DNA from 3 places in the Sphingobium sp. TomMM7A genome. Region 3 is predicted to be linked to each of the others. Evidence: riboswitches for the same ligand, from Rfam matches in the RefSeq annotation. Region 3 holds a riboswitch; each other region holds the start of a gene.

Region 1 (2,194 bases), on a different replicon from region 3:
GAGATCGTGGCCTGATCGCCGCCAAGCTGCTGGTCGATGCCGACATCATAGCTTTTCGACCGCTCCGGATCGAGGGCGGCATTGCCATAGGTGGGATCGTAAAGCTGATAGAGCGATGGCGCGCGGAACCCCTCACCATAGCTTGCGCGAATATTGGTGAGGCCATGGTTGGGCGAATAGTTGGCGTTGGCGCCGAAGGTGGTCGCTCCGCCGAACTGGCTGTGATCGTCATGACGCACGCCGCCGGTCAGGGCCAGACCGGCGAAGGGCTTGACCACGGCCAGGGCATGGACGCTGTCGATATTCGCGCCGGCATTGCTGTAGACATTCTGGCCTGCGAAGGAATCGAAGAAGAACGAGTCATATTCCGGCCGTTCATGTTCATATCCCAGCAGCAGCTTGGCCCTGTCGATGGGTTGGAAGACGGCCTGATATTCGAACCGCAACGTCTTTCCGGTAAAGCCGGAAGGCCCAAAGGGCGACTCATAGCTGCGCTCTGCACGGAACCAGGTGACCGCCGCCCGCTGCGTCAATTTGCCGTCGAAAGAGGCAAGGTTCAGCCCTGCATAGCCGATATATTGGTCAAGCTTGCTGCTGTCGGTCGTGTCGGCTGGCGCGCCGAAGAAGATGTCGGTGTCGAGGTCCGCATGGATATAATAGCCGCGCAGGTCGAGGCTGAGATTGTCGGTGAAGGCGAGCTTCAGCTTTGCGTTGGTGGCGATGTTCTCATAGCCGTCCTTCTCCGTGCCGCCTTTGGCTGCGGAAATGCCATCGGTACGGAAATACGCGACGCCCGCGCTGCCAGAGGCGATGCCTGTGCTGCCCGAAATGTCGGCCTTTGCGTTCAGCGTATCGGCATAACCATAATCCACCGAGGCGCTGCCGCCAAAGCGTTCGCCGGGTTCCTCCGACATGATGTTGACGACGCCGCCGATCGCCTGGCTGCCATAGACGACGGAGTTGGAGCCGCGCAGCACTTCGATGCGGCGGATGTTGCCGGTCAGCAGGTTGCCGAAGTCATAGGCATCACCGATGACGCTTGGGTCATTGATCTTGACGCCGTCGAGCAGCACCAGCGTCTGCGTCGTTTCCGCGCCTCGGATCGAAATGCCGGTGACGCCGCCCACGGCGTCAGCGCGGTTGAAGCGGACGCCCGGCGTGGTGATCAGCAAATCGACGACGCTGACATTCTGGCGCGTTTCGATCGTCTTTTCATCGATCACGGTCACCGCCTGCCCGACTTCATCGGTGGGTTGCTCAATGCCGAGCGCGGTGACGATGATCTCGCCCGAATCTTCGGCGAGAGCGGGGGTGGCGGCCAGCAGCGCCAGCAGTGAAATTCCGGTCCTGATCATATTTCTGTCTTCCCTGAGCGCCATGCGACATGAGCCCAGGGCCTGCCGCATGAGCGGCCGGTGCGCGGGAAGAAGAGACGCCAGCCCCGTCACGCGCACCGATGCGGCCCTGCGCCGCTTCGTCGCTCAGACGGAAAACACCGTGCCCGGACCTATCCCTGGACCCAAGGCAAGAGCGACCATGCGCCGGTAGGTTTCCTGGCTCGCGGGTCGTCGCGGTGATGCACGCCTTCCCGGACTTTTGGTCCAGTGGCCGGTCCCCCTCGCCTTCCCCTTTGAAGGCATGCGGGTTTCCCTGTGCATCGCGCTCGCCGCTTACAGTTGCAGGGACAGCCGCGGAGTTGGACGGTGATCCCGTCCGCACCGCATTCCCTTTCCGGCGCGATCTTTCGTGAACAGTTGCCCGCTCACGCCGCGCGCCATAGGGGAAGTTGAGGGTTCTGCCAAGGAGTGGATAATGCGATTGCTGGGTGCGGTGCTGGCTGGGGGACGATCCACCCGGTTCGGAAGCGACAAGGCTCTCGCGCTGATGCCGGACGGGCGCACGCTGATCGACCATGCTGTGGCGGCGATCGCGCCGCATGTGGAGGCAGTGGTGGTCTGCGGGCGGAGCGTCGAGGGGCTGACGGGGCTAGCGGATCGGCCAGCGGCGGACATGGGGCCGCTGGGCGGGCTGAACGCGGCGCTGCATTATGCGCGCAGTCAAGGTTACGATGCGGTGCTGACGACGGGGTGCGACATGCCCGTTTATCCGGCGGCTCTGGTGGAGGCGCTTGTGGGTGACAGTGGGGCGGTGCTGAAGGGGCAGCAACTGGCGGGGTTCTGGCCTGCCGGGCTTG
Region 2 (2,194 bases), 390 kb from region 3:
GTCCTCGATAGCTGGGAAGGCCCCGCTGACCTCGCCGTTCACGCCGTCCACCCCCGCGCCGCAGGCCGTCCCGCCGCCGTTGATGCCTTCATCGGCTTCCTGCGCGAAATCTTCCGCGATGCATCGTGGAACCGGGGCGGCTGATAGCATGAAGCCCCTTAGCGCCATCCGCTCAACTGCTTGAAAAGCGCAGAAATCCCTTCCTGAAATCATTTGCAAGCAGGCTGTCAAAAAACAGAAGCTTTCCGGAGTTAACCTGCGTAATGGCAGCGGGAAACAGGCCGATGTTATCGTTCGAGCCATAAGAAATTGAGAGAGGATAAGGGCCATGCGCCCCAATAACGCATCACATTTTTCCGCCTGCGCCGCCCAGGAAGCGCGGCAGGCCAGGGAAGCCCGCCTTCGCGGCGCAGACCAGGCCACCATCGCCCTCCACAATGAACGCGCCGTCCGCTACCAAGCCATGGCCCTACGCCTCCAGCGCGAGCGCGGCGCGACGCTGAACTAATCCATCAACGCCAAGCGGCTACGCCAGCGTCCCACCACGTACCGTCATGCCAGCGAAAGCTGGCATCTCAGGCGACCACGCGCCTCCTAGCAAGGGGATCCCAGCTTCCGCTGGGATGACAAACGGAAAAATGAGGGACACGCCCATTCCCTCTCCCCTTCAGGGGAGAGGGTGCCGAGCGTAGCGAAGGCGGGAGAGGGGAACGCAAAGCACGACCGCCGCTCCCCTCTCCCCAACCCTCTCCCCTGAAGGGGAGAGGGAGCAAGTTACCTCACCCCACCCCCCTACCCACCCCCCTTGCCCAACCCCCACACCTCCGCTATCGCCCCGTCACCCAGGCAACCCCTGGGAAAATGATCGCGCCGGTGCCTCGAAAGAGGCTTAAAAGGGAACATGGTAAAGGAGGCATCCGCCTCCCCAAGCCAAGGCTGTCCCTGCAACTGTAAGCGGCGAGCGCGATGCACATCGCCCCACCTCCTAGGCGGGATGGGGCAAGTCACTGAGCCGGACGCTAAATCCTGCGAGGCCCGGGAAGGCCGTGCATCAAGCGATGACCCGCGAGCCAGGAGACCTGCCAGCGTCTGGTCGCTCTTGCCTTGGTCCAGGGGATGGCCGCGGCACGGTAGTTTCCGTCTGAGCGACGAACGAGCGGCGAGAGGCCGCTTCGGTGACGCTGGCGGTCGCCTTGGGGGCGTCCGGCCGTCGGCGCGCGCCGGTCGCCGTCTGGCGGCAGGTCTCTCGCCGAGTGTCGCCAGACGCCCGGAGTGCATCAAGTGAAACTACCCAATCAACTCCACCGCGCTGCCTGCGCGCTGACCGCCACGCTCCTCCCATTCCCCGCCTTCGCTGCCGATGCGAATGACGCGGGCGAGGATGCGAACACCATCGTCGTCTTCGGCCGGGGAGAGGACAAGATCGGCACCGCTCATGCGGCAAGCGAGGGCAGCGTCGGCGGCGCGGACCTTCTCGTCCGCCCGCTGCTGCGCGTCGCCGAACTGCTCGAAGCGGTGCCCGGCATGGTCGCGGCCCAACATTCGGGCAGCGGCAAGGCCAATCAGTATTTCCTGCGCGGCTTCAATCTCGACCATGGGTCGGACTTCACCACCTATATCGACGGCGTTCAGATGAACTTCCGCAGCCACGGCCATGGCCAAGGCTATCTCGACTTGAACGGCCTCATCCCCGAAATCATCGCGAGAGAGGATTTTCGCAAAGGCCCCTATCGCGCCGATGGCGGCGACTTCGCACTCGCGGGCGCGGCCTATATGACCACGATCGATGGCTATGACCGTCCATGGGGCGCGGCGGAGGGCGGCTCCTTCGGCTGGCGCAGACTGGCGGTGGGCGGCACGGTAAAGGCAGGCGCAGGCAATCTCACCCTCGTCGCCCAGGCCAAGGCTTATGACGGCCCGTGGCAGGAGGCCGAACATCTGCGCCACTATGCAGGTTTCGCCAAATATACGCTTCCCGCCGGGGCCGGTAAGATCGACGCCACGCTCCACGCCTATCGCGCGACATGGCGCCCGACCGAGCAGATACCCGAACGGATCATCGGCACGCCGCTCTGCCCCGATGTCTTCTGTTCGCCCGATCCGTCCGCGCGCGGCGAAACGACGCGCATCATCGGCAATATCGCTACCCTCCAGCCGACATGGCGCGCCAATCTCTACGCGCAATTCTATGACT
Region 3 (2,194 bases):
CCAGAAATCCCGTGATGACGGTGGCGGGAACCTTGCTCATAAAGTCTGTCCTTGATTGGAGAGGAGCACCTCGATCTCGTCGAAGCGCTTCCAGCGGTAGATGATCCAGCTCACCAGCCAGCAGGCGGCGAACAGGCCGATGATGAAGAAGCCCAGGCTGTTGAAATGCTCGCCCAGATTGGCGGCCACCGACCAGACGCCGCCCGTCAGGCCCAGCTTGTCGCCCAGCAGCGCCGCCGCCTCGATCCCGCCGATGACGATTGCGACCAGCGCGGACACCGATGTGATGGTAATGTTGTAGTAGAGCTTGCGGATCGGCTTCACGAACGCCCATTGATAGGCGCCCATCATCAATGCACCGTCTGCCGTGTCGATCAGCGCCATGCCCGCCGCGAACAGCAGGGGGAAGATGAGCACGGTGGCGATCGAAAGGCCGCTCGCCGCTTGCCCCGCGGACAGGCCGAGGATGGCGACTTCGGTCGCTGTGTCGAAGCCCAGGCCGAACAGAAAGCCCAGCGGCGCCATGTGCCAACTGCGCGTGACCAAGCGGAACAATGGCCGGAACAGACGCGCCAGCATGCCGCGGTTGCCCAGCAATATGTCCATGTCTTCATCGACATAGGTGCCGCCGCTGCGAACATGGTTAAACGTCTTCAGGACCGATCTCAGGATGATCAGGTTCATCGCGGCAATGGCAAAGAGGAAAGTGGCGGATATGATCGTCGCGATCGTCCCGCCGATATCGCCCGCCGCCTCTACGCTGCTCAGCGCGCTGGCGGCGAAAGCGATTCCGACGGCGGCGATCAGCACGATTCCGCTATGGCCGATCGCGAACCAGAGGCCGACGGTCAGCGGCCGCTGACCTTCCTGCATCAGCTTGCGGGTCACATTGTCGATCGCAGCGATATGGTCTGCATCGACCGCATGGCGCAGCCCCAGGCTCCAGGCGAGCAGGGCCGTGCCCAGCATCATCGTGTCGCCCGCAAAGATCAGCAAGGCGCACAGCCATAACGCGATGTTGGCGGCGATCAGCGCGCTGAACATGAACGTGGCACGGCGACGAAGCGCCGGAAATTGCATAACCATTGGAGACATGGCTCCCGTCAGCGTCAGCGAGACTGGACGGGACCTCCGCTAAGCGGCCGACATCACACGCCGGACGGACGCGATGAAGCGTCCGGCACATGAAGCCGGTGCGGTCCCGCCGCACGCGTCGCTCAGACGGAATACCGTGCCCCGGCCATCCCCTGGGCCAAAGCAAGAGCGACCAGACGCCGACAGGTCTCCTGGCTTGCGGGTCATCGCTCGACACATGGCCTTCCCAGGCCTCGCATGATTTAGCGTCCGGCCCAGTGGCTGACCCTCCGATCGGGACGGAAGGTCGCTATGCATCTCACTCACCGCTTACAGTTGCAGGGACAGCCGCGGATTTGGGCGCCTTGTGAGCAGCCCGCACCGCATTCCCTTTAAAGCCCTTTCGGGCACCGGCGCGATCGAGGCCGTGCATAGATGGCTTGGCCGCCAAAGGGAAGCGGCAGTTGCATGACCGCGTCCATTTGCCTCCCACACCATATTGCCGGGCGCACATTGCCCGCCTAGACCGGCCTTATGACTTCGCCTTTTTCCTTTACCCGCATCACGCCCGACGGCGAGGCGTCGCCCGTGACGCGCGAGTTGGCGGAGGAAGTGCCCGTCGCGATCGAGTTCAACGGCGTTGGCTATGCCGTGTTGATGGCGACGCCGACCAATGTTGCGGAACTGGTGCAGGGGTTCGCGCTGGCCGAGCGGCTGGTCATCCCATCCGACGCGCCGCTCGACGTCGATGTCCATGCTACGGAGCAGGGCTTGGTCGCACGGGCTACGCTGCCGGAAGACCGCGTCGAGGGGCTGCTGGGCCGGGTCCGTCATCGCGTCTCCGATTCTTCCTGTGGTCTGTGCGGCGTTGAAAATCTGGAGCAGGCGATGCGGCCCTTGCCTGTCGTGACCGCCCGATCGAAAGCGAGCCGGGAAGCGATCTTCGGCGCGCTGCACGATCTTGCCGCGCATCAGCCGCTCAACCGGCAAACCGGCGCGGTCCATGTTGCTGCGCTGGCCGGGGCGGATGGTGCGATCCGCCTCGCCTATGAGGATGTGGGCCGCCACAATGCCTTCGACAAGCTGATCGGGGCCATGCGGCGGCGGCAAATGTCCTGGG

The links. A riboswitch is a leader RNA that binds a small molecule or an ion and turns the genes downstream of it on or off. The one in region 3 is predicted to bind cobalamin.
Region 1: it holds a riboswitch for cobalamin, as region 3 does, so the genes downstream of both, ACZ5ZH_RS00505 (TonB-dependent receptor plug domain-containing protein) here and ACZ5ZH_RS14335 (HoxN/HupN/NixA family nickel/cobalt transporter) in region 3, are expected to answer to the same signal.
Region 2: it holds a riboswitch for cobalamin, as region 3 does, so the genes downstream of both, ACZ5ZH_RS16930 (TonB-dependent receptor) here and ACZ5ZH_RS14335 (HoxN/HupN/NixA family nickel/cobalt transporter) in region 3, are expected to answer to the same signal.

What each region holds. Positions count from the first base shown of each region.
Region 1 covers NZ_AP027311.1:98,334-100,527, reverse strand. Annotated here, with positions in the region: gene ACZ5ZH_RS00505 (TonB-dependent receptor plug domain-containing protein) at 1-1,355, opposite strand, end outside; cobalamin riboswitch at 1,527-1,751, opposite strand; gene mobA (molybdenum cofactor guanylyltransferase) at 1,813-2,194, shown strand, end outside.
Region 2 covers NZ_AP027312.1:941,542-943,735, forward strand. Annotated here, with positions in the region: gene ACZ5ZH_RS16920 (LysR family transcriptional regulator) at 1-144, shown strand, start outside; gene ACZ5ZH_RS16925 (hypothetical protein) at 329-508, shown strand; cobalamin riboswitch at 855-1,101, shown strand; gene ACZ5ZH_RS16930 (TonB-dependent receptor) at 1,321-2,194, shown strand, end outside.
Region 3 covers NZ_AP027312.1:332,434-334,627, forward strand. Annotated here, with positions in the region: gene cobW (cobalamin biosynthesis protein CobW) at 1-40, opposite strand, end outside; gene ACZ5ZH_RS14335 (HoxN/HupN/NixA family nickel/cobalt transporter) at 37-1,086, opposite strand; cobalamin riboswitch at 1,260-1,504, opposite strand; gene fdhD (formate dehydrogenase accessory sulfurtransferase FdhD) at 1,609-2,194, shown strand, end outside.